3 regions of the Streptomyces sp. NPDC007808 genome follow, and region 1 is predicted to be linked to each of the others. Evidence: riboswitches for the same ligand, from Rfam matches in the RefSeq annotation. Region 1 holds a riboswitch; each other region holds the start of a gene.
What was found. A riboswitch is a leader RNA that binds a small molecule or an ion and turns the genes downstream of it on or off. The one in region 1 is predicted to bind cyclic di-AMP.
Positions count from the first base shown of each region.

Region 2: it holds a riboswitch for cyclic di-AMP, as region 1 does, so the genes downstream of both, ACFYNL_RS31705 (NlpC/P60 family protein) here and ACFYNL_RS22355 (peptidoglycan DD-metalloendopeptidase family protein) in region 1, are expected to answer to the same signal.
Region 3: it holds a riboswitch for cyclic di-AMP, as region 1 does, so the genes downstream of both, ACFYNL_RS28035 (transglycosylase family protein) here and ACFYNL_RS22355 (peptidoglycan DD-metalloendopeptidase family protein) in region 1, are expected to answer to the same signal.

Region 1 covers NZ_JBIAEQ010000005.1:689,163-695,937, forward strand. The annotation lists gene ACFYNL_RS22340 (Glu/Leu/Phe/Val dehydrogenase dimerization domain-containing protein) at 1-665, shown strand, start outside; gene ACFYNL_RS22345 (TetR/AcrR family transcriptional regulator) at 735-1,355, shown strand; gene ACFYNL_RS22350 (SGNH/GDSL hydrolase family protein) at 1,461-2,246, opposite strand; gene ACFYNL_RS22355 (peptidoglycan DD-metalloendopeptidase family protein) at 2,537-3,487, opposite strand; cyclic di-AMP (ydaO/yuaA leader) riboswitch at 3,492-3,657, opposite strand; gene ACFYNL_RS22360 (alpha-galactosidase) at 3,958-6,027, opposite strand; gene ACFYNL_RS22365 (tyrosine-protein phosphatase) at 6,212-6,775, shown strand, end outside.
Region 2 covers NZ_JBIAEQ010000009.1:159,691-166,465, forward strand. The annotation lists gene ACFYNL_RS31695 (M23 family metallopeptidase) at 143-1,606, shown strand; gene pcrA (DNA helicase PcrA) at 1,676-4,162, opposite strand; cyclic di-AMP (ydaO/yuaA leader) riboswitch at 4,785-4,952, shown strand; gene ACFYNL_RS31705 (NlpC/P60 family protein) at 4,960-6,135, shown strand; gene ACFYNL_RS31710 (hypothetical protein) at 6,306-6,659, opposite strand.
Region 3 covers NZ_JBIAEQ010000007.1:546,700-553,474, forward strand. The annotation lists gene ACFYNL_RS28020 (nucleoside triphosphate pyrophosphohydrolase) at 1-300, shown strand, start outside; gene ACFYNL_RS28025 (cytochrome P450) at 899-2,179, shown strand; gene ACFYNL_RS28030 (transglycosylase family protein) at 2,347-3,405, shown strand; cyclic di-AMP (ydaO/yuaA leader) riboswitch at 3,615-3,814, shown strand; gene ACFYNL_RS28035 (transglycosylase family protein) at 3,819-4,505, shown strand; gene eno (phosphopyruvate hydratase) at 4,888-6,168, shown strand; gene ACFYNL_RS28045 (septum formation initiator family protein) at 6,266-6,742, shown strand.

The DNA of each region.
Region 1 (6,775 bases):
AGTCGGTGCTCGCGGCGCTGGACCGGGCCGATGTGCCGTACTGGCGGACCCGCGTGGCCGTGCAGGGGTTCGGCACCATGGGCGGTGCCACGGCGCGTTTCCTCACGCGTGCGGGACTCACCGTCGTGGCGGTCGCCGACATCAAGGGCACGATCGCCAACCCGGCGGGGCTCGACATCGAGGCCCTGCTCGCGGCACGGGACGCGTACGGCACCGTGGACCGCGCCGCGCTGCGCCCCGGCGACCGCGAGCTACCCGGCGAAGCGTGGCTGTCCGCCGAGGCGGAGGTGCTGGTGCCAGCTGCCGTGTCGTACGCGATCGACGTCACGAACCAGGGCCGGATCACCGCCCGCTGGATCGCCGAGGCGGCCAACATGCCCGTACGGCCCGAAGCGGAGGAGCTGCTGGCCACGCGGGGCGTGACCGTGTTGCCGGACGTGGTGGTCAACTCGGCCACGAACGCCTGGTGGTGGTGGACGTTGTTCGGCGACCTCGACGCGGACGCGGACGCAGCGTTCGCCCACACACGGCGCTCGATGCGCGCCCTCACCGATCTCACCCTGGCCCGCGCCGAGGCCGACGGCACGACACCCCGGTGCGCCGCGCACACCATCGCGGCGGACCGGCTGGCGGTGATCTCCGACCGGTTCGGTTGGCACGACTGAGCGCGAACGGCGTGTCCTCACCGGGACGCGGCCCGAGGCCGGCGGGTGCCGAGGCTTTAGGGTGACGGCGTGGCAAGAGTGCGGTTGAGCGTGGCGGAGCGGCGTGAGGAGTTGCTGCGGGCCGCCGTCGAGCAGATAGAGGCGCGGGGCGTTACGGCGGTCAGGATCGCCGACGTGGCCTCGGCGCTCGGGGTGAGCAACGCCCTGGTGCTCTACCACTTCGACACCAAGGAGAAGCTCGTCGCCGCCGCGTTCTCGTACGCCGCCGAGGGTGATCTGACCCGTCTGCGGAAGATCCTCGGCCGTCGTACGACGGCGTTGCGACGGTTGCGGGCCGCCGTGCGCTGGTACGCGCCGACCGGCCAGGCCAAGGGCTGGCGGCTGTGGATCGAGGGCTGGGCCGCGGCGTTGCGCGAGCCCGCGCTGCAGGAGGTCACACGGGACCTCGACCGGCAGTGGAAGGCCGCCCTCACCGAGGTGCTCGCGCAGGGCGTGGCCGCGGGTGAGTTCGACTGCCCGGACCCCACCGGTACGGCTCTGCGCCTCACGGCGCTTCTCGATGGGCTCGCCGTGCAGTTGACGTCGTACTCCGGCGCGGTGTCACGCGCGCGTGCCCGGGACTGGGTGGACGAGGCGCTGGCCCGGGAACTGGGGCTGGAGCGGGAGGCGTTGGCGGCGGCGACGCGGTGAGGCGGCCGACCTCCCGCCGACCGGTCGGCGCCGGCGGCCGTGCGGGCCGCGCCCCTGGAACCGGGCGCGGCCCACATCGCCGAAGCGCCGACTCAAGTCACCGTGTCAAGCCACCGCGTCGATCCGCATCTTGATGTCGTCCGGCGACAGTGCGCCCTTGGCCGTCACATGGTCACCCGAGGACTCTCCGCGCAGTCGCCGCCCGATCCAGGGCACCAGGAATTCGCGCGCCCACTGGACGTCGTCCCGCCGGATCTCCAGGGTGCCGCGCGGCGGGAGCGGCGGCCAGGGCTGATCGGGGTCGGCCGGCACATCGAGGCCGAGGACCTGGCCCGCGCGCAATGCCACGCGCGTGTGCCCTTCCGGGGACAGGTGGAGCCGGTCGTGGTCCCAGGCGCGCCGGTCCTGAACGGTCTTCAGGGACCACAGGTCGAGCACCGGACAGCCGTACCGGTCGGCGATGGCCCGCACATGGCCGTTGTACGTGGCGATCTTGCCGCGCAGATGCTTCAGCACGGGCACGCCACGGGTGTCGAATCCGGTCGTCACCATGACGGTGCCGACCGCGGAGGTCAACCGGGCGACGGCCCGCTCGAACCGCTCGGCGACCTCGTCGGGGTCGGTGCCGGGCCGGATGATGTCGTTGCCGCCCGCGCAGAAGGAGACCAGGTCCGGGGCCATTTCGATGGCCTGCGGGAGCTGGTCCGCCACGATCTGGTCGAGCAGTTTGCCGCGCACGGCGAGGTTGGTGTAGTCGAAGTCGCCCTCGGGCCGTCGGTCCGCGAGGAGGACCGCGAACCGGTCGGCCCAGCCGACGAACGCCCCGTCGGGGCCGGGGTCGCCGACGCCCTCGGTGAAGCTGTCCCCCACCGCGACGTACGACCCGATCACTGATCTGCTGTCACTCTTCGAATCGTCTGCCACATCGGCACATGATTCACCTTCGAATGTGACCTACGCGACCGTAGGGCAGGGTTGACGAGCGGTGAGATAGGCCACTTACCAAGTGTTCGCCAAACCCGGAATAACCCTTTGGTCAGGTGCGTTGCGGGCGCAGCGAGCCGCCCTCCCCGCGGACACGCCGAAGGCCGGACCCCGCGATCGAGGTCCGGCCTTCGGCTGCGTGTCAGGCAGGTGTGTCAGGCATGTGCGTCAAGCAGGCGGCGTCGGCAGGACGACCGTCAGCCGATGGCGACGCCCTTCGAACGGAGGTAGGCGACCGGGTCGAGGTCGGAGCCGTAGTCCGGGGTGGTGCGGATCTCGAAGTGCAGGTGCGGGCCGGTCGAGTTGCCGGTCGAGCCGGAGAGGCCGACCTGCTGGCCCGCGGTGACGGACTGGCCGCTCGACACCGAGAGGGACGACAGGTGGGCGTACTGGGCGTAGCGGCCGTCGGCGAGCTGGATGACGACCTGGTTGCCGTACGCGCCGGCCCAGCCGGCGGAGACGACCGTGCCGGCGCCCACGGCCTTCAGCGAGGTACCGGTCGGGACGACGAAGTCGACGCCGGTGTGGTAGCCGCTGGACCACATGCTGCCCGCGACCTTGTAGGCGGTGCCGACGGCGGCACCGGCCACGGGGGCCGTGAAGCCATTGGTGACGCCGGCGGTGTCGGCGCTCTGCGCTGCCGTGGTCGCCTTCGACGCGGTGGCCTTCGAGGACTGGGACGACTTGGACGGCTTGGACGACTTGGACGACTTGGAAGCGGTCGAGTCGGAGGACGGCGCCGACGGCTTGGGGGCGCTCGGCGCGGCCTTGCCACCGAGGGTGAGCTTCAGACCGGGGTGGATCAGCGCCGGGTCGTCACCGACGGCCGCACGGTTGTCGGCGTAGAGCTTCTTCCAGCCGCCCTCGACGTTCTGCTCGTCGGCGATCTTCGAAAGGTAGTCGCCGACCTTCACGGAATAGGTCCGCACATCCGCCTTCTTCGCCGCTTCCTTCTTCTCGGCGGCTTTCTGTCCGGCGACCGGAAGGGCCTGAACGGCCTTTTCCGAAACGGACTGCGAAGGAGCGGCGTGGGCGCCGGTGGCACCGATGAGCGGGAGAGCGAGAGCGGCGCCACCGGTTCCGGCGACGGCGATGGAGCGGGTGAAGCGCGGGGACTTCGGACGGCGGTGCTTACCCTTCGCGGGCATGGCGAATTCCTCTCCGGCGCCTGCGAGGTGAGCTGTCGGGTGCGGGCTGGAGATGCCCGGCCGCGTCGGGACGCGACTTGACCCCAAGCCGTTCCGGAGACCGGAACAGGCGGTTGTACCTGTGGGTCCCCCGCTCCTGCCGTACACGGGTGAGTTAGCGCGGAATCCGGTCGGCGGCAGGATTCGGCGTCCGTCCGGATGGGTGGCGAACGTAAGCGAGGAAGACGCGCGGGAACAAGTGAGGGGTTCCGTCCGAATGCGTTCCTGTTGATCCCTTGTGGGAATTACCGGTCACCCTGCGTTGATTATCGGGGCGCCTCCCGGCACAAAGCCCCTTGAAACACATATGGATTACGTGAACATGACGAGCGACGCACCGTCACGAATATGACGCTGCTCACGTGACACTGCTCCAGCTTCCTTCGCTGCGGAGCGAGTTGGAATGAAGGAGTCGAATTCGGACAGATCCCCTAGATGCGGCGCAGCCGGATAACCGTCGCATCGAGGTCGCCGCACAATCCGGTCTTAAGTCCGTGATGCAGCATTACGGCACCTCTGTGTGTTTCGCCCGTTTCAAGGCATTCATACGATGCTGTCGGGTCGAGCGCACGCAGGCGCAGCGCCGGGACGGGCTCACCGAACCGCTGCGCCTGGAGCCAGGCGAGGACGACCGCGTCGCCTCCGCGCACGTACTGCACCGCGCTCAGCCCACCGTTCGGAGGCCGCAGCCGGTAGAGGTCACCGTGCTGCACCACGGGCCTGATCTCCTTGTAGAGCGCCACCCACTCCCGCGCTTCGGCGAGTTCCTCCTCGCTCCAGCGGGCGAGGTCACCGCCGACCCCGAGCACCCCGGCCATGGCGCTCACGAAACGGAAGCGCAGGGAGCTCGCACGATGATTGAGCATGGCGTTGGGGCTGTCGGTGACCCAGGCGGCCATGGCACGGGCGGGGTGGACCTGACTGAAGCCGTGCTGGACGGCCAGCCGGTCGAGCGGGTCGGTGTTGTCCGAGGTCCACACCTGGTCCGTACGGCCCAGCACCCCCAGGTCGATCCGCCCGCCCCCACCTGAGCAGGACTCGAAGGCGACGCCCGGGTGGGCGGCCCGCAGCCGGTCCAGCAGCCCGTACAGAGCCCGCACATGGTCGACCCACAGCCGTTGCGGGTAGGACTCCCCGGGCCAGCCGGCATCGGTGAAGCAGCGGTTGAAGTCCCACTTCACGTAGTCGATCGGGGCGCTGGACAGGAGCCCGTCGAGTCGCTCCCACAGGTATTCCTGCACGTCCTCGCGGGCGAGGTTCAGTACGAGCTGATCGCGGAATTCCGTCCGCTTTCGTCCCGCTTCATATTGAATCCATGATGGATGGGCGCGATACAACTCACTGTCTGGATTGACCATTTCCGGCTCCACCCAGATGCCGAACTGCATGCCGAGCTCGTGCACGTACTCCGCGAGCGGCTTGAGCCCGGACGGGAAGCGGTCGGGGTTCGGCACCCAGTCGCCGAGCCCGGCGCGGTCACTGGTACGTGCCCCGAACCAGCCGTCGTCGACCACGAACAGCTCGACTCCGATGGCCGCGGCCCGCCGCGCGAGCACGCTCTGCTGCTCCTCGGAGATGTCGAACTCCGTCGCCTCCCAGGAGTTGAACAGCACCGGCCGGTCCTGGTCGGCGTCCGGGATGACGTACGCGCGCTGGTACGCGTGCCAGGCCCGGCTCGCTGCGCCGAAGCCGCCCCCGCTCCACAGCCCGGCGAAGACGGGTGTCGTGAAGGACTCCCCCGGCCCCAGCCGCAGCAGTCCGGAGTCGTCATGTCCGGCGCCGCCGGTGATCTGCACGCGCGCGTCCGGGAGTTGGGCGACGGCGATGCGCCAGGACCCGGACCAGCCGAGGGCGCAGCCATAGACCTCGCCGGTTTCCTCGGTGGCGTCCGTGTCGAGCGCGACCCATGGCAGATGCTGGTGTCCGGTGTGCCCGCGGCGGCTGCCGAGGACCTTCTCACCGTAGGTGAGGGGCGATCTCACGAGCCTGGACTCGGCGCCCCAGCGGCCGTGCAGCTGGGACAGCCGCCACTCGTCCCGGTCCGGCAGCGTCCAGGTGGCCGAGTCGGCGCGCAGCAGTTCCAGGGCCGGCCCCTCGTTGTCCAGGGTCACCCAGCGTTCCACGACGTCGTCACGCATCCGGTAGTGCAGGGTGATGCGCAGACCCCCGTCGAGGAAGCGCAACCGCAGCTCGTCGCCGTCGATGTCGTACCGCTCGAAACCCCATTCGGTGCCGCGCCGCTCGTCCGTGCGCACGGACAGGGCCGGCCGTACGAAGCGGGGGCCACCCTCGACCGGGTACTCCTCGCGTCCGTCGAGCGGGGACTCGAAAGGCCGGTATTCCGGCAGCGGACTCACCGCGAGGGCCTCGGCGTCGGCCAGCGCGATCCGGGGCCCCCAGTGGAGGTGCAGGAGCTCGTCGCCGTCGGTCAGATGCAGGGCGTATCCGCTGGTCGGCCCGGTCAGGAGCCACGTGCGGCCGTTGGCTGAGATCTCCAGCATCGAGCTCCCCACACAGATTCGAACAGCTGCCATCAAGTACCAACATCATCAAGGCTCCGGGCACCCCGAGGCAACGCCTGTGGACAACTCATTGCCTCAGGAACCGATGTCGTATCGTCGAGAGCGCACCCCGCCGGCCGCATCGTCGAGCCGCGCCGCCGGGGCCGACTGGGAGGGAGCCCCCGTGACGCAGCAGATCCCGTCGACCGAGCCCGAACTGGCCGGCGTCCGCAATTTCCGCGATGTGGGCGGACTGCCGACGGTGGACGGACGACGGGTGCGCCACGGCGTGCTGTTCCGCAGTGGTCACCTGGCACACGCGACCGAGGACGACGCCGCTTTCCTCGGCGCCCTGGGCCTGCACACGATCTTCGACTTCCGCAACGCGGCCGACCAGAAGCTGGAGGGCCCGGACGTCGAGCTGCCCGGCGTGCGCAATGTGAACCTGCCGCTGAGCGACCCGGCGGACGGCGCGGAGTTCTGGAAGATGGTCCGTGACGGTGACCTCGACCAGTTGCGGGAGATCCTCGCGGACGGCAAGGCCGCGAACCGGATGATCGCCTCGTACCGCATGATCATCACGGAGCGCACCGGCGAGCACTCCCAGGTGCTGCACGCGCTCGCCGAGGACAGCGTCCCCGCCCTCATGCACTGCGCCGCAGGCAAGGACCGCGCCGGCCTGTCCATCGCCGTGACGCTGCTCGCCCTCGGCGTCGAGCGCGACGCGATCCTCGCCGACTACCTGGAG
Region 2 (6,775 bases), on a different contig from region 1:
AATGCCCGTTTCCTGCGCGCGTGAAACCTGCCGAAGATTGTCGTGCCCGCGTACCGCCGGGTACAGTCGCCGCACTGCTCTGGCAGCCCCTGTTGTCGAGGCGAGAGAGAAGTTGGTGAACGATCGTCACCCGTCGGGGACAATGACCTCCCCGACCCCGGCTTCCGATGCCGCCCCGGCGCACTACGCGTCGTACGGCGCCCAGGAGGCCCACTACGGTGACTCCACCACGTACGGTGCCTACGACGCCACCCATTTCGACTCCGCCGGCCACACCACCACCTTCGACGCGGACCCCCTGTTCGGCAGCCTCCCCGGCGAGAACACGGGCGCGCACGACGCGACGCAGTGGTCCACGGGCAGCCAGCAGACCGTGAACTACGACGCCTACGCGGCCCAGCACCACGCCGCCTACGACACCGGCGCGTACGACACCACCGCGTGGACGACCGGCCATCAGCAGCTGTCGTTCGTGCCGCAGCAGGCCACCGGTCACGACATGTCGGGCCAGTGGGACGCGAGCGCCTGGCTCCAGCCCGACCAGTCCGGCGCCCCGGCGGACCAGACCCAGCACTGGGAATGGGGCACGCAGAACTTCGAGACGGGGACGTACGACGCCACGCAGTGGAACTCCGACGGCGGCACCGACACCACCGCGCAGCCGGGCGGCGAGTACGAGCAGTCAGCAGAATCCTTCGATCAGCAGGCCACGGCCCACTTCGAGCAGATCGAGCAGCCCGGCTACGACGACCCCGCCCACGACGACACCGAGCTGACCTCCACCGGTCAACTCCCCGAGGTGGCACCGCTCCTCGACGACCAGGAGGAGGCCGCTCCGGCTCCCTCCCCCCGCGCCGCGTCCCGCAGCGGGGCGCGTTCCCGCCGCCGTACGCCGCCCAAGCGCTCCGCGCTGCTGACCATCGCCGTACCGTCGGCGTGTGTGATGGGTGTCGCGGGCATCGCGGCCGCCTCCGTCGGCACCCTGACGGAGGACCAGGGAACGGTGACGACCGCTTCGGACGGCGAGGCCGTGAAGCCGTCCACCGCGAACAACAAGCTGGACGCCCAGCTGGAGACCCTCGCCGCCGGCGCCGACGACTTCGGCGACCGGGTCAGCCGTACGCAGGAGCGGATCGACCTCAAGGCCCAGCAGGAGGCGGAGAAGCGGAAGGCCGCCGAGGAAGCGGCCCGCAAGGAGCGGCTGCGCCCGAAGTTCGCCCTCCCGGTCGCGCAGCACGGACTCAGCGCCTACTACGGCCAGTCCGGCATCAACTGGATGTCCCTGCACACCGGCATCGACTTCCCCGTCTCCTACGGCACGACCGTCATGGCCGCGACCGACGGCACCGTCCGCACGCAGTGGAACAGCGCCTACGGAAACATGATGATCGTGACCGCGAAGGACGGCACGGAGACGTGGTACTGCCACCTCTCCAGCTACCGTGTCGCCTCCGGTACGACGGTCAAGGCCGGCGACCCCATCGCGTACTCCGGCAACTCCGGCAACTCCACCGGCCCGCATCTGCACTTCGAGGTGCGTCCCGGAGGCGGCTCGGCCATAGACCCGCTGTCCTGGCTGCGCAGCCACGGGGTCGACCCCACGTAAGAGGCGCCCGCAGCCCTGACTTGCCTGTGCGCCCCCGCTCCACGGCGGGGGCGCACACGTGTCCGCGGGCTACAGCTTCTCCACCGGCGCGTACCGCAGCAGCAGCCGCTTCGGCTTGGTGTCCCCGAAGTCGATCGTCGCCTCGGCGTTCGCCCCCGTGCCCTTGACGCCCGTCACGGTGCCGAGACCGAACTGGTCGTGGGTGACCCGGTCACCGACCGCCAGCTGGACGACCGGCTTCTCCGAGGTGCGTCGCGTGGCGAAGCCCGATGCGCCCGACGCCGAGGAGCGCGAGCGGGACGACGACAGCGAGGCGGCCACGCCGGCCGCGGGACCGGAGGACAGGGGCGCGCTCGCCCCCGTCCGCTTCCAGTCCACGTGCGCCGACGGGATCTCCTCCAGGAAGCGGGAGGGCGGGTTGTACGACGGCTGCCCCCACGCACTGCGCATCGACGAGCGGGTCAGGTAGAGCCGCTCACGCGCGCGCGTGATGCCGACGTAGGCGAGGCGCCGCTCCTCCTCCAGCTCCTTGGTCTGGCCGAGGGCACGCATGTGCGGGAAGACGCCGTCCTCCATGCCGGTGAGGAAGACGACCGGGAACTCCAGGCCCTTGGCGGTGTGCAGGGTCATCAGGGTGATGACGCCGGAGCCGTCCTCCTCCTCGTCCGGGATCTGGTCGGAGTCGGCGACGAGCGCGACCCGCTCCAGGAAGTCCGCCAGGCCGCCGGAGGTCTCGCCCTCACCCGTCTCCTGCTCGAACTCCAGGGCCACGGCGGCGAGTTCCTGGAGGTTCTCGATACGGGTCTCGTCCTGCGGGTCGGTCGAGGCCTGCAACTCGGCGAGGTAGCCGGTTCGTTCGAGAACCGCCTCCAGGACGGTCGCCGGTCCCGCGCCGGATTCGACGATCGTACGGAGCTCCTCCATCAGCGTGTTGAACCGCTTGACGGCGTTGGTCGACCGGGCGGCCATGCCGTACGCCTCGTCCACGCGCCGCAGCGCCTGCGGGAAGCTGATCTTCTCCCGCTGGGCGAGGGCGTCGATCATCGCCTCGGCGCGGTCGCCGATGCCCCGCTTGGGCACGTTCAGGATCCGTCGCAGCGGCACGGAGTCCTCGGGGTTGGCCAGCACCCGCAGGTAGGCCAGGACGTCCCGGACCTCCTTGCGCTCGTAGAACCGCACACCGCCGACGACCTTGTAGGGCAGGCCCACCCGGATGAAGACCTCTTCGAAGACACGGGACTGGGCGTTCGTCCGGTAGAAGACGGCGACGTCACCGGCCTTCGCCTGGCCCGCGTCCGTCAGTCGGTCTATCTCTTCGGCGACGAACTGCGCCTCGTCGTGCTCGGTGTCCGCGACATAGCCGGTGATGCGCGCGCCCGCGCCCGCGTTGGTCCACAGGTTCTTCGGGCGGCGGGATTCGTTGCGCTCGATGACCGCGTTGGCGGCGCTGAGGATCGTCTGCGTCGACCGGTAGTTCTGTTCGAGCAGGATGGTCGTCGCGTCCGGGTAGTCCTCCTCGAACTGGAGGATGTTGCGGATCGACGCGCCTCGGAAGGCGTAGATCGACTGGTCGGCGTCGCCCACCACGCACAGCTCGGCGGGCGGGATGTCGAACTCGCTGGGCGGCACGTCGACGGGGTGTTCGCGGGTGCCGACGAGTTCGCGCACGAGGGCGTACTGGGCGTGGTTGGTGTCCTGGTACTCGTCGACGAGGACGTGCCGGAAGCGGCGGCGGTAGTGCTCGGCGACGTCCGGGAAGGCGCGCAGCAGGTTGACCGTCGTCATGATCAGGTCGTCGAAGTCGAGGGCGTTCGCCTCGCGCAGTCGCGACTGGTAGAGGGCGTAGGCCTGGGCGAGGGTCTTCTCGAAGCCGTCGGTGGCCTGCGCGGCGAAGTCCTCCTCGTCGATCAGCTCGTTCTTCAGATTGCTGATCTTGGCGCTGAAGGACTTGGGCGGGAACCGCTTGGGATCGAGATCCAGATCCCGGCAGACGAGCGCCATCAGCCGCTTGCTGTCGGCGGCGTCGTAGATCGAGAAGGACGAGGTGAACCCGAGCTTCTTGCTCTCTCGCCGCAGGATGCGCACGCACGCGCTGTGGAAGGTCATCACCCACATCGCGTTCGCCCGTGGGCCGACGAGCTGCTCGACGCGCTCCTTCATCTCGCCCGCGGCCTTGTTGGTGAAGGTGATCGCGAGAATCTGCCCCGGATGCACATTCCGCTCGGCCAGCAGATGGGCGATGCGGTGGGTGAGCACCCGGGTCTTGCCGGAGCCGGCACCGGCCACGATGAGCAGCGGGGTGTCGGAGTGGACGACGGCGGCACGCTGGTTCTCGTTCAGCCCGTCCAGGAGCGCGGCCGCGTCGAGCGCCGGGCGTGGGGCGCCGTCGCGGTAGTAGGCGTCCCGGTCCGGCGGCACGTCGAACTTCCCGCCGAACAGATCGTCCGGAACGGGCTCCGGAGCATGATCGTCCTCGGGCGGTGGCGGGTGTTCTTCCTCATGGGCCCGCGGGGCCTGGAGGTCCGCCAGGAAGCTGTCGTCAAAGAGGCTGCTCATCGCTCTCCGAGTCTAGGGCGCCCCACTGACAGCCCGCCCCCGCCCTTAGAACATCGCCGGATTCCGCACCCCCAGCCTTCCCAGGCCCGCACTCAGGGCACTCGCCACTACCACTCCGCCACGTTCTGTGACCATCGCAACCACTCGCCGTAAGCGGTCACGCTCCTCAAACCATCACCGGCCACCCGAATCCACAGCCGACGATCACACGATCGAGCTACCCGACCACGGCGAGGCCCCCCGGAGGAGACTCCGGGGGACGGGGAGGCGATCACCCGAGACGGCCACGGAGAGGACCCGGAAAACGACCTGAAGACGACCGAAGAGAGCCGGAAGAGGGCCGAGGGAGGACCGAGGGCCGGCCGAGGGCCGGCCGAGAACCGGGAAGACGGCGGGAAGCCACGACGGAGGACACGACCACAACGGGACAGACATCACTCCTCCCCTCGAACCCTCGCAACTCCCCTCAACCACCCCCCGATCACCCCTCGACCACGACGACCTGACTCAAGGTCACGAAAATGTATCGGGCATATCGAACATCAACCTTCACAGGGGCCACATGAGTTGGCTACCGTGCCCGGCAGGCCGTACGACCCCCTCCGGCGAACGTCGCCGGGCCGCGCGGCCTCCGTCGAGTCCGGTGTGCCACCGCGCAACCGGAGCCGGGGACCCACCTAAATTGGGGTGAATCGGCCACATCCCGTCCAGGGAAGGCCGTAGGGCAACCCTTCCGAACCACCCGCCCGAACCCGACAGCTAACTCGGTAGGCGGAACGTGGAAGGAGTCGCCTCCCTTGGCGTCGCACCGCAAGTCGCGTCCCGCTGGTACGCGCGTAGCAGGCATACGGACCCCCGCCCTCGCCACGGCGGCCCTCACCTCCGTCGCCCTGCTGTCCCAGTCGGCCAACGCGAGCCCCTCGACGGACGACAGGCCGAGCCTCGAAGAGGTCGAGAAGAAGGTCGACGACCTCTACCGCCAGGCGGAGTCGGCCACCGAGAAGTACAACGCGGCCAAGGAGAAGACCGCCAAGCAGCGCAAGCGCGTCAGCACCCTCCTGGACGACGTCGCCAAGCGCACCCAGAAGCTCAACGAGGCTCGCGAGGAACTGGGACGCAATGCAGCCGCCCAGTACCGCACCGGAGCCGCCGCCCCCGACACGGCGACCTTCCTCCTGGCGGACACCCCGCAGGACTACTTCGACCAGTCCCAGCTGATGGACCGTATGACCGGCCGCCAGAAGGAGGCGGTCGACGAGTACTTCACCCAGCAGTCGGCGACGATGAAGAAGCGCCGGGAGGCCACCCGGAGCCTTGAGACGCTCACCGAGTCGCAGAACGACCTGCAGGCCGCCAAGACCACCGTCCAGCGGAAGCTCTCCGACGCGCGCGAACTCCTCTCCCAACTGACGGCCGAGGAGAAGGCCCGCCTCGCCGCGATCGAGAAGCGCAAGCAGGAGGAGGCGGCGCGCGAGGCCGCGGAACTGGCCCGTCAGCAGGCGGAGGCCGAACGCCGGCGCCAGGAGGCCGCCCAGCAGCAGGAGGCCGCCCAGCAGGACAGCGAGTCGGCGGAGTCGGGCGTCTCGGAGGCACCGGCGCCCGACTCCTCGTACGCCACCAAGGCCGAGAAAGCCCTGGCCTTCGCCCGCGCCCAGATAGGCAAGCCGTACGTCTGGGGCGCCACCGGCCCCGACTCCTACGACTGCTCCGGCCTCACCCAGGCCGCCTGGAAGGCCGCGGGCGTGGACATCCCGCGCGTCACCTACGACCAGGTCGACGCCGGCACCACGGTCCCCCTCTCCAGCGCACAGCCCGGCGACCTGGTCTTCTTCTACGACGACGTCACCCACGTGGGCATCTACATCGGCAACGGCATGATGATCCACGCCCCCAAGCCCGGCACGTACGTGCGCGAAGAGTCGATCTACTACGACGGCGAGTCGTCGATCCACAGCGTGGTCCGCCCCGCCTGACGCCGGCCACGCGCGGAGAGGGCGAGGGCGCCGCCGGCCCTCTCCGCAGCCGCCCCCGTGGGCGCCGCCGTGAGGTCCCGCGGCTCAAGGCGCCGGCCAGGTCCTGCCGTGGATCGCCGTGGCGGCGTGGCCGGCGGTCGCCGCGGGCGCGGTGCGGTCCTACGCCGAGGTCATGTCCACAGAACGGCGATGAAGACGTTCGCCACGGTCAGCAGCCCCACCAGTGCGAACAGGCTTTTGTCGACCTTCTCCTCGTCCCGCTTCACATAGACCAGCCCGAGGATCACGATCAGCAGCGCCAGCTTCACGCCGATCTTGATGTTGTCGACCGACTGGTCGTCCGCCTGATTGAGGCCGACGAGAATCACCCCGGTGACCAGCATGGTCAGCGCACCGTGCAGCATCGCGGGCACGAACCGGGCGGCACCCTGGCCCATCGCCTTCATCTGGGTGAGGAAACCACCGAGCAGCGCGGCGATACCGATGATGTGCAGGCCGACGAAGAGGTGGATGAGTACGTCCATGGAGCCGGAGCCTAATCAGCGCCGCGAAACCACCCCACACCGCCCCACTCCCTCTTCCGCCCTCGCTCATCCGACCTGACGCGTCCACCCTCACTCACCGTCACCCCCGAGCGGCC
Region 3 (6,775 bases), on a different contig from region 1:
ACCCCCGAGGAGGTCAAGGAGCACTGGCTGCGCACGAAGGCCGTCGAGAAGCGGCGCGAGTCGGTGACGGAGGGCATCCCGCTCGGCCAGCCGGGCCTCGCCCTCGCGGCGAAGCTGGCGTCGCGGGTGCGGACGGCGGAACTGGAGGTGGACCTGCCGACCGGCGAAGGAGTCGGATATGAACTGCTGGCACTGGCGGTCCGCGCCGAGGCGGCCGGAGTGGACCCCGAGGCAGCGCTGAGAGTAGCGGCCCGGGCCTACCGCGATGCCGTACGGGCTGCCGAGGGCTTGTCCGCGTAGGTGTGCCCGGGTCCGCCCCGGCCACGCCCCCGGACCGCCGAGGGGGCCCTCTACCCAGGGCCCCGCCTACCCAGGCCCCCGCTTGGCCAGACCCTCGGCCACCCAGGCCCCCGCCTCCGAGACCCTCGGCCGCCCAGGCCCCCCGCCTCCGAGACCCTCGGCCGCCCAAGCCCGCTTCCGCCGCGGCCGGCCCAGAGCACCGACACGTGCGGACCCGCCGGGCACCGAGCCCGGCACAGGGCTCCCGCCTGAGTGGTCCGGCCCTCACGCCCGTGCCACCTGGGCCCACGCCTGAGTGGTCCCCCGTCGCCCGTGCCCGACGGGCTCACGCCCGAGTCGCCCGGCCCCACACCCCTGCCATCCAGACCCCCGCCCGAGTCGCCGGCCCCACGCCCCCGCTCCACAGCCCCACGCCCCGCCTCACAGCCCCCCGCCCGAGTCGCCCGGCCCCACACCCCTGCCACCCAGACCCACCCCCGAGTCGCCCGGCCCCCACGCCCCCGCCCCACAGCCCCACGCCCCGCCCCACGGCCCCCCGCCCCGAGTCGCCCGGCCCCCACGGCCGTGCCCCCGCCGCCCCTCCGGATACGGTCGAGGAGTGACCGACCAGCACGCCCCCGCCGATGCCGCGCCCGAACCCCCGGAGCTCTTCACCTGGGAGTTCGCCACCGACCCCTACCCCGCCTACGCCTGGCTGCGGGACCACGCGCCCGTGCACAGGACGCGTCTTCCCAGCGGCGTGGAGGCCTGGCTGGTCACCCGGTACGCCGACGCCAAGCAGACGCTCGCCGACAACCGGCTCTCCAAGAACCCGGCCCATCACGACGAACCGGCCCACGCCAAGGGCAAGACCGGCATCCCCGGTGAGCGCAAGGCCGAGCTCATGACGCATCTGCTCAACATCGACCCGCCGGACCACACCCGGCTGCGCCGTCTGGTCAGCAAGGCGTTCACCCCGCGCCGGGTCGCCGAGTTCGCGCCCCGCGTGCAGGAGCTCACCGACAGCCTCATCGACGGGTTCGCGGACAAAGGGGAGGCCGACCTCATCCACGAGTTCGCCTTCCCGCTCCCCATCTACGCCATCTGCGACCTGCTCGGCGTTCCCCGAGAGGATCAGGACGACTTCAGGGACTGGGCGGGCATGATGATCCGTCACCAGGGTGGCCCGAGGGGCGGTGTCGCGCGGTCGGTGAAGAAGATGCGCGGCTATCTCGCCGACCTCATCCACCGCAAGCGCGAGGCACTCCCGGACACCCCCGCACCCGGCGAGGACCTCATCTCCGGCCTCATCCGCGCCTCCGACCACGGTGAGCACCTCACCGAGAACGAGGCCGCCGCCATGGCCTTCATCCTGCTGTTCGCCGGTTTCGAGACCACCGTCAATCTCATCGGCAACGGCACCTACGCCCTGCTGACGCACCCCGAGCAGCGCGCCCGCCTCCAGCGTTCCCTGGCCGCCCAGGAAACCGCCCTCCTCGAAACCGGAGTGGAGGAACTGCTGCGCTACGACGGCCCCGTCGAACTCGCCACCTGGCGGTTCGCCAAGGAGCCGCTCACCATCGGCGGGCAGCGGATCGCATCCGGCGACCCCGTCCTGGTCGTCCTGGCCGCCGCCGACCGGGACCCGGAGCGGTTCGCCGACCCCGACGTCCTCGACCTCGGCCGCCGCGACAACCAGCACCTCGGGTACGGCCATGGCATCCACTACTGCCTCGGCGCCCCGCTGGCCCGCCTGGAGGGCCAGACCGCCCTCGCGACCCTGCTCACCCGGCTCCCGGACCTGCAACTCGCGGTGGACCCGGCCGAGTTGCGGTGGCGCGGCGGCCTCATCATGCGGGGGCTGCGAACACTTCCGGTGCGGTTCACCCCAGTTGGGTGAGTGTGTCCACCTCGGCAAACGTGACACGCACTCACCTCTGTGATCTTCACGTGATCTGCGCGGCATTAACTTGTGACAAGTGATCGTCTGCCTATACGTTCACGGATCAACGACGGCGCCCACGCTTCACGCGCCGCGGTCACTGCTGTCTCGTGAAAGGTCCCCGCATGCTCTCCGGGAACGGTCGTCACCGTCGCCCCCGTCAGGCGCCGGCACTCCTGGTCGCGGCCGGAGTGACCGGCTCCGCCATCGCCATCCCGCTCCTCGGTGCCACGGGGGCGAGCGCGGCCGACGGTACGGTCTGGGACAAGGTGGCCGACTGCGAGAGCGGTGGATCCTGGAGCGCGGACACCGGCAACGGGCAGTACGGCGGCCTGCAGTTGACCCAGGACGAATGGGACGAGTACGGCGGTCTCGACTACGCGGCGAGCCCCGACCTGGCGAGCCGTTCCCAGCAGATCGCGGTGGCGCAGGAGATCCTCGCGGACCGCGGAACCAGCCCCTGGGGCACATGCGCGGTGCTCAACGGCCTCACCAAGGAGTCGGGGTCGGTCGACCTGGACACCGGTGTGGAGGAGGACTCGCCGTCCGAGGTGTCCGGGTCATCCGGATTGCTTGACTCGCCAGGTCGGTCCGATTCATCCGGATCACCCAACAGGTCCAACCCATCTGATTCATCGACTTCATCCGACTCTTCCGGTTCTTCGGACTCTTCCGACGCCTCGACTCCGTCGGGTGACTCGAACTCGCCGAGCGGCTCTTCTGATGAATCGTCCGAATCGCCCGATAGCTCCTCATCGTCTCCCTCGTCATCCCCGCAGGCCGAAAAGTCCGAAAAGGCGGACGCGTCGCCCGACTCCCGGGTCGCGCAGTCGCCGGACAGCTCTCCCGTAGAAGCCCCCAAGGGGGACAATCGGGACGACTTGGGGCAGTCCGCGGGCTCCTGGAGCCTGGTCGACACCGGGTCGATCGAGGACGCGACCACCGGCTCCGGGCGTCATCGCGGAGCCAGTGCCGACGAGAGCGAGGTCGTCGACGGCGCCGCCAAGCCCTCCGGCCGCCACGCCTCGTACAGCGTCCGCCCGGGGGACACCCTGGCCTCCATCGCCGACTCCCTTGAGCTCGACGGCGGATGGCGTGCGCTGTACGACGCGAACAAGGACGCCATCGGCGCCGACGCCAACGACATCTTCCCCGGTCAGACCCTGGACGTCCCGACCGAATAGGGGCCGAACAGGGCGAAAAACTGCGGGAGTTCGCGTCACGTTTCGCTCCTGAATGTCCGTTTTAAATGTAGTGAGAGATAGATCTCAGAAGCCCTGATCGTCTTTGAAATTCCGCGAATCGCGTGTCTACGGTCGTGACCGCTCGCCACCAGTGCGGGCCCCGATGGCCGTCACGCCGAATCCTGCCGGCGGCCGTACGGGAACAGTCGTCGCGTCAAGCGCCGTAGGCAGGAGCGGGGGACCCAAGGTTTGCGCCGGGTCCGGCAGTTGAGGCCCTTCGGGGCCGCACGGCCGGAGCCGGCTCGGGGTGAAGCCGCGCAACAGCAGCCGAGAGGCGAGCGTGCGCGGCCGGGCAACTCAACCGGCCCGAACCCGACAGCTCACCTCGTAGGCGTCGGTGAGGGGATCTCTCCATGCTGTTTTCCAGCAAGGGCAAGCACCGTCGTCCGTCCAAGGCCGTCCGTGCCATCGCCGTCGTCGGCGTCACCGGCGCCGCCGCCGTCGCCGCCCCGCTGATGGCCGCGGGCAGCGCCTCGGCCGCCACCGCCTCCGAGTGGGACGCCGTCGCCCAGTGCGAGTCCGGCGGTAACTGGTCGATCAACACCGGCAACGGCTACTACGGCGGTCTGCAGTTCTCCGCCTCGACCTGGGCCGCGTACGGCGGCACCAAGTACGCCTCCACCGCCGACCAGGCCACCAAGGCCCAGCAGATCGAGATAGCCGAGAAGGTCCTCGCCGGTCAGGGCAAGGGTGCCTGGCCGCACTGCGGCACCGGCCTGTCGAACGCCGCCTACTCCGGCGCCTCGTCGAGCGACTCCTCGCAGAGCTCCGAGACCACCACCCGCTCCACCGAGCAGCAGTCGGCCTCCCGCTCCGCCGAGCGCCCGGCCGCCGAGAAGGACAAGACCGTCACCACCCCGACCGGCAAGAAGGTCAAGAAGGGCGACGGCGAGTACAAGGTCGCCAAGGGTGACACCCTCAGCTCGATCGCCCAGGAGCACGACGTCAAGGGCGGCTGGGAGAAGCTCTTCCAGCTGAACAAGGACATCGTCCAGGACGCCAACCTGATCTACCCGGGTCAGCAGCTGCACCTGAAGTAGTGCGGGCCGAAAGCTGAACCCCGGCGCCCTCACATCCGTGGACCTCAGAGTCAGGACCCCGTGAGGGCCGCCCCCCCCGTCCCCACGGACTCCCCGCTCCGGTGCGTGTTCCCCCGTACGCGCCGGGGCGGGGCTTTTCTCTGTCCGCGTCCGGTCGCCCGACGGCACGGGTGCATCCTTGCGTCGGCCTTCGCTGCGGATTCGTTTCCTGTCCGTCATCCGGAAGCTCTTTGTTCCGCCTGGGAACAATGTGTACCGTCAGTCTGTCCACGGGACGGTCGCTCGCCGACCGATGTCCCGGGGGCGGTTAGGCTCTAGGCGCGAGGCCCCGTGCCCGCACCACCAGCGACACATCGCGTCACATCCCAAGAAGGAGATGCTCGTGCCGTCCATCGACGTCGTCGTAGCCCGGGAAATCCTGGACTCCCGAGGCAATCCCACGGTCGAGGTCGAGGTCGGCCTCGACGACGGCAGCACGGGTCGTGCCGCCGTCCCGTCCGGCGCCTCCACCGGCGCCTTCGAGGCCATCGAGCTCCGCGACGGTGACCCCAACCGCTACCTGGGCAAGGGTGTGGAGAAGGCCGTCCTCGCGGTCATCGAGCAGATCGGCCCGGAGCTGGTCGGCTACGACGCCACCGAGCAGCGCCTGATTGACCAGGCCATGTTCGACCTGGACGCCACCGACAACAAGGGCTCCCTCGGCGCCAACGCCATCCTCGGCGTCTCGCTCGCCGTCGCCCACGCCGCCTCCGAGGCCAGCGACCTCCCGCTCTTCCGCTACCTGGGCGGTCCCAACGCGCACCTGCTGCCGGTGCCGATGATGAACATCCTGAACGGCGGCTCGCACGCCGACACCAACGTGGACATCCAGGAGTTCATGATCGCCCCGATCGGCGCGGAGACCTTCTCCGAGGCGCTGCGCTGGGGCGCCGAGGTCTACCACACCCTCAAGAAGGTGCTGAAGCGCAAGGGCCTGAACACCGGTCTCGGCGACGAGGGCGGCTTCGCCCCGAACCTGGACTCCAACCGCGCCGCCCTCGACCTCATCCTGGAGGCCGTCAAGGAGGCCGGCTACACCCCCGGCGAGCAGATCGCCCTGGCGCTCGACGTCGCCGCCTCCGAGTTCTACAAGGACGGCGTCTACGTCTTCGAGGGCAAGGAGCGCTCCGCCGCCGAGATGACGGACTACTACGCGGAGCTCGTCGACGCGTACCCGCTCGTCTCCATCGAGGACCCGCTGTTCGAGGACGACTGGGACGGCTGGAAGACCATCACCGAGCGCCTCGGCGACAAGGTCCAGCTCGTCGGCGACGACCTGTTCGTCACCAACCCCGAGCGCCTCGCCCGCGGCATCGAGGAGGGCGCCGCCAACGCCCTGCTGGTCAAGGTCAACCAGATCGGTTCGCTCACCGAGACCCTGGACGCCGTCGAGCTGGCCCAGCGCAACGGCTTCAAGTGCATGATGTCCCACCGCTCCGGCGAGACCGAGGACGTCACCATCGCCGACCTCGCCGTCGCCGTGAACTGCGGCCAGATCAAGACCGGCGCCCCGGCCCGCTCGGACCGCGTCGCCAAGTACAACCAGCTGCTGCGCATCGAGGAGATCCTCGACGACGCCGCGGTGTACGCCGGCCGCAGCGCCTTCCCGCGCTTCAAGGGCTGAGCCGTAAAGGGTCAATCCTTAGCCAGTCGTACGTACGTCCCCGTACCGGTCCCGTACCGTGTGCGGGGACGTACGCGTGTGAAACGGGAGGCGGGACATGGCCGTCAAGGACCGGGACCGGTTCTCCACCGCGACCAGGATCCGGTTGCTCGGCGAGCAGACGGCTGCCCGTGTCTACCGCTCCCAGACCAAGCGGCAGGCCCGGCGCTCCAGGCTCACCGGACGCGCCGCCCTGCTCGCGCTGGTCGTCTGCTCCATGGTGGTGGCGCTGGCCTACCCCATAAGGCAGTACGTCTCCCAGCGGGCCGAGATCGCCGACCTGAAGCGCCAGAAGCAGGAGGCCGCCGAGCGGGTCGAGCAACTGCGCGACACCAAGGCACGCTGGCAGGACGACGCCTACGCCGAGCAGCGGATCCGGGAGCGGTTGCACTATGTGATGCCCGGCGAGACCGGGTTCGTGGTGATCGACCCGGACGCCGCCCGGCAGTCGCGGACCGACCAGGGCGCGGCCGACCGCCCCTGGTACACCGACATCTGGGACGGGGTCGACAAGGCCGACGCCGCCGACCACTGAGACCAGCGAGACCGAGAAACCGGCGAGAGCAGC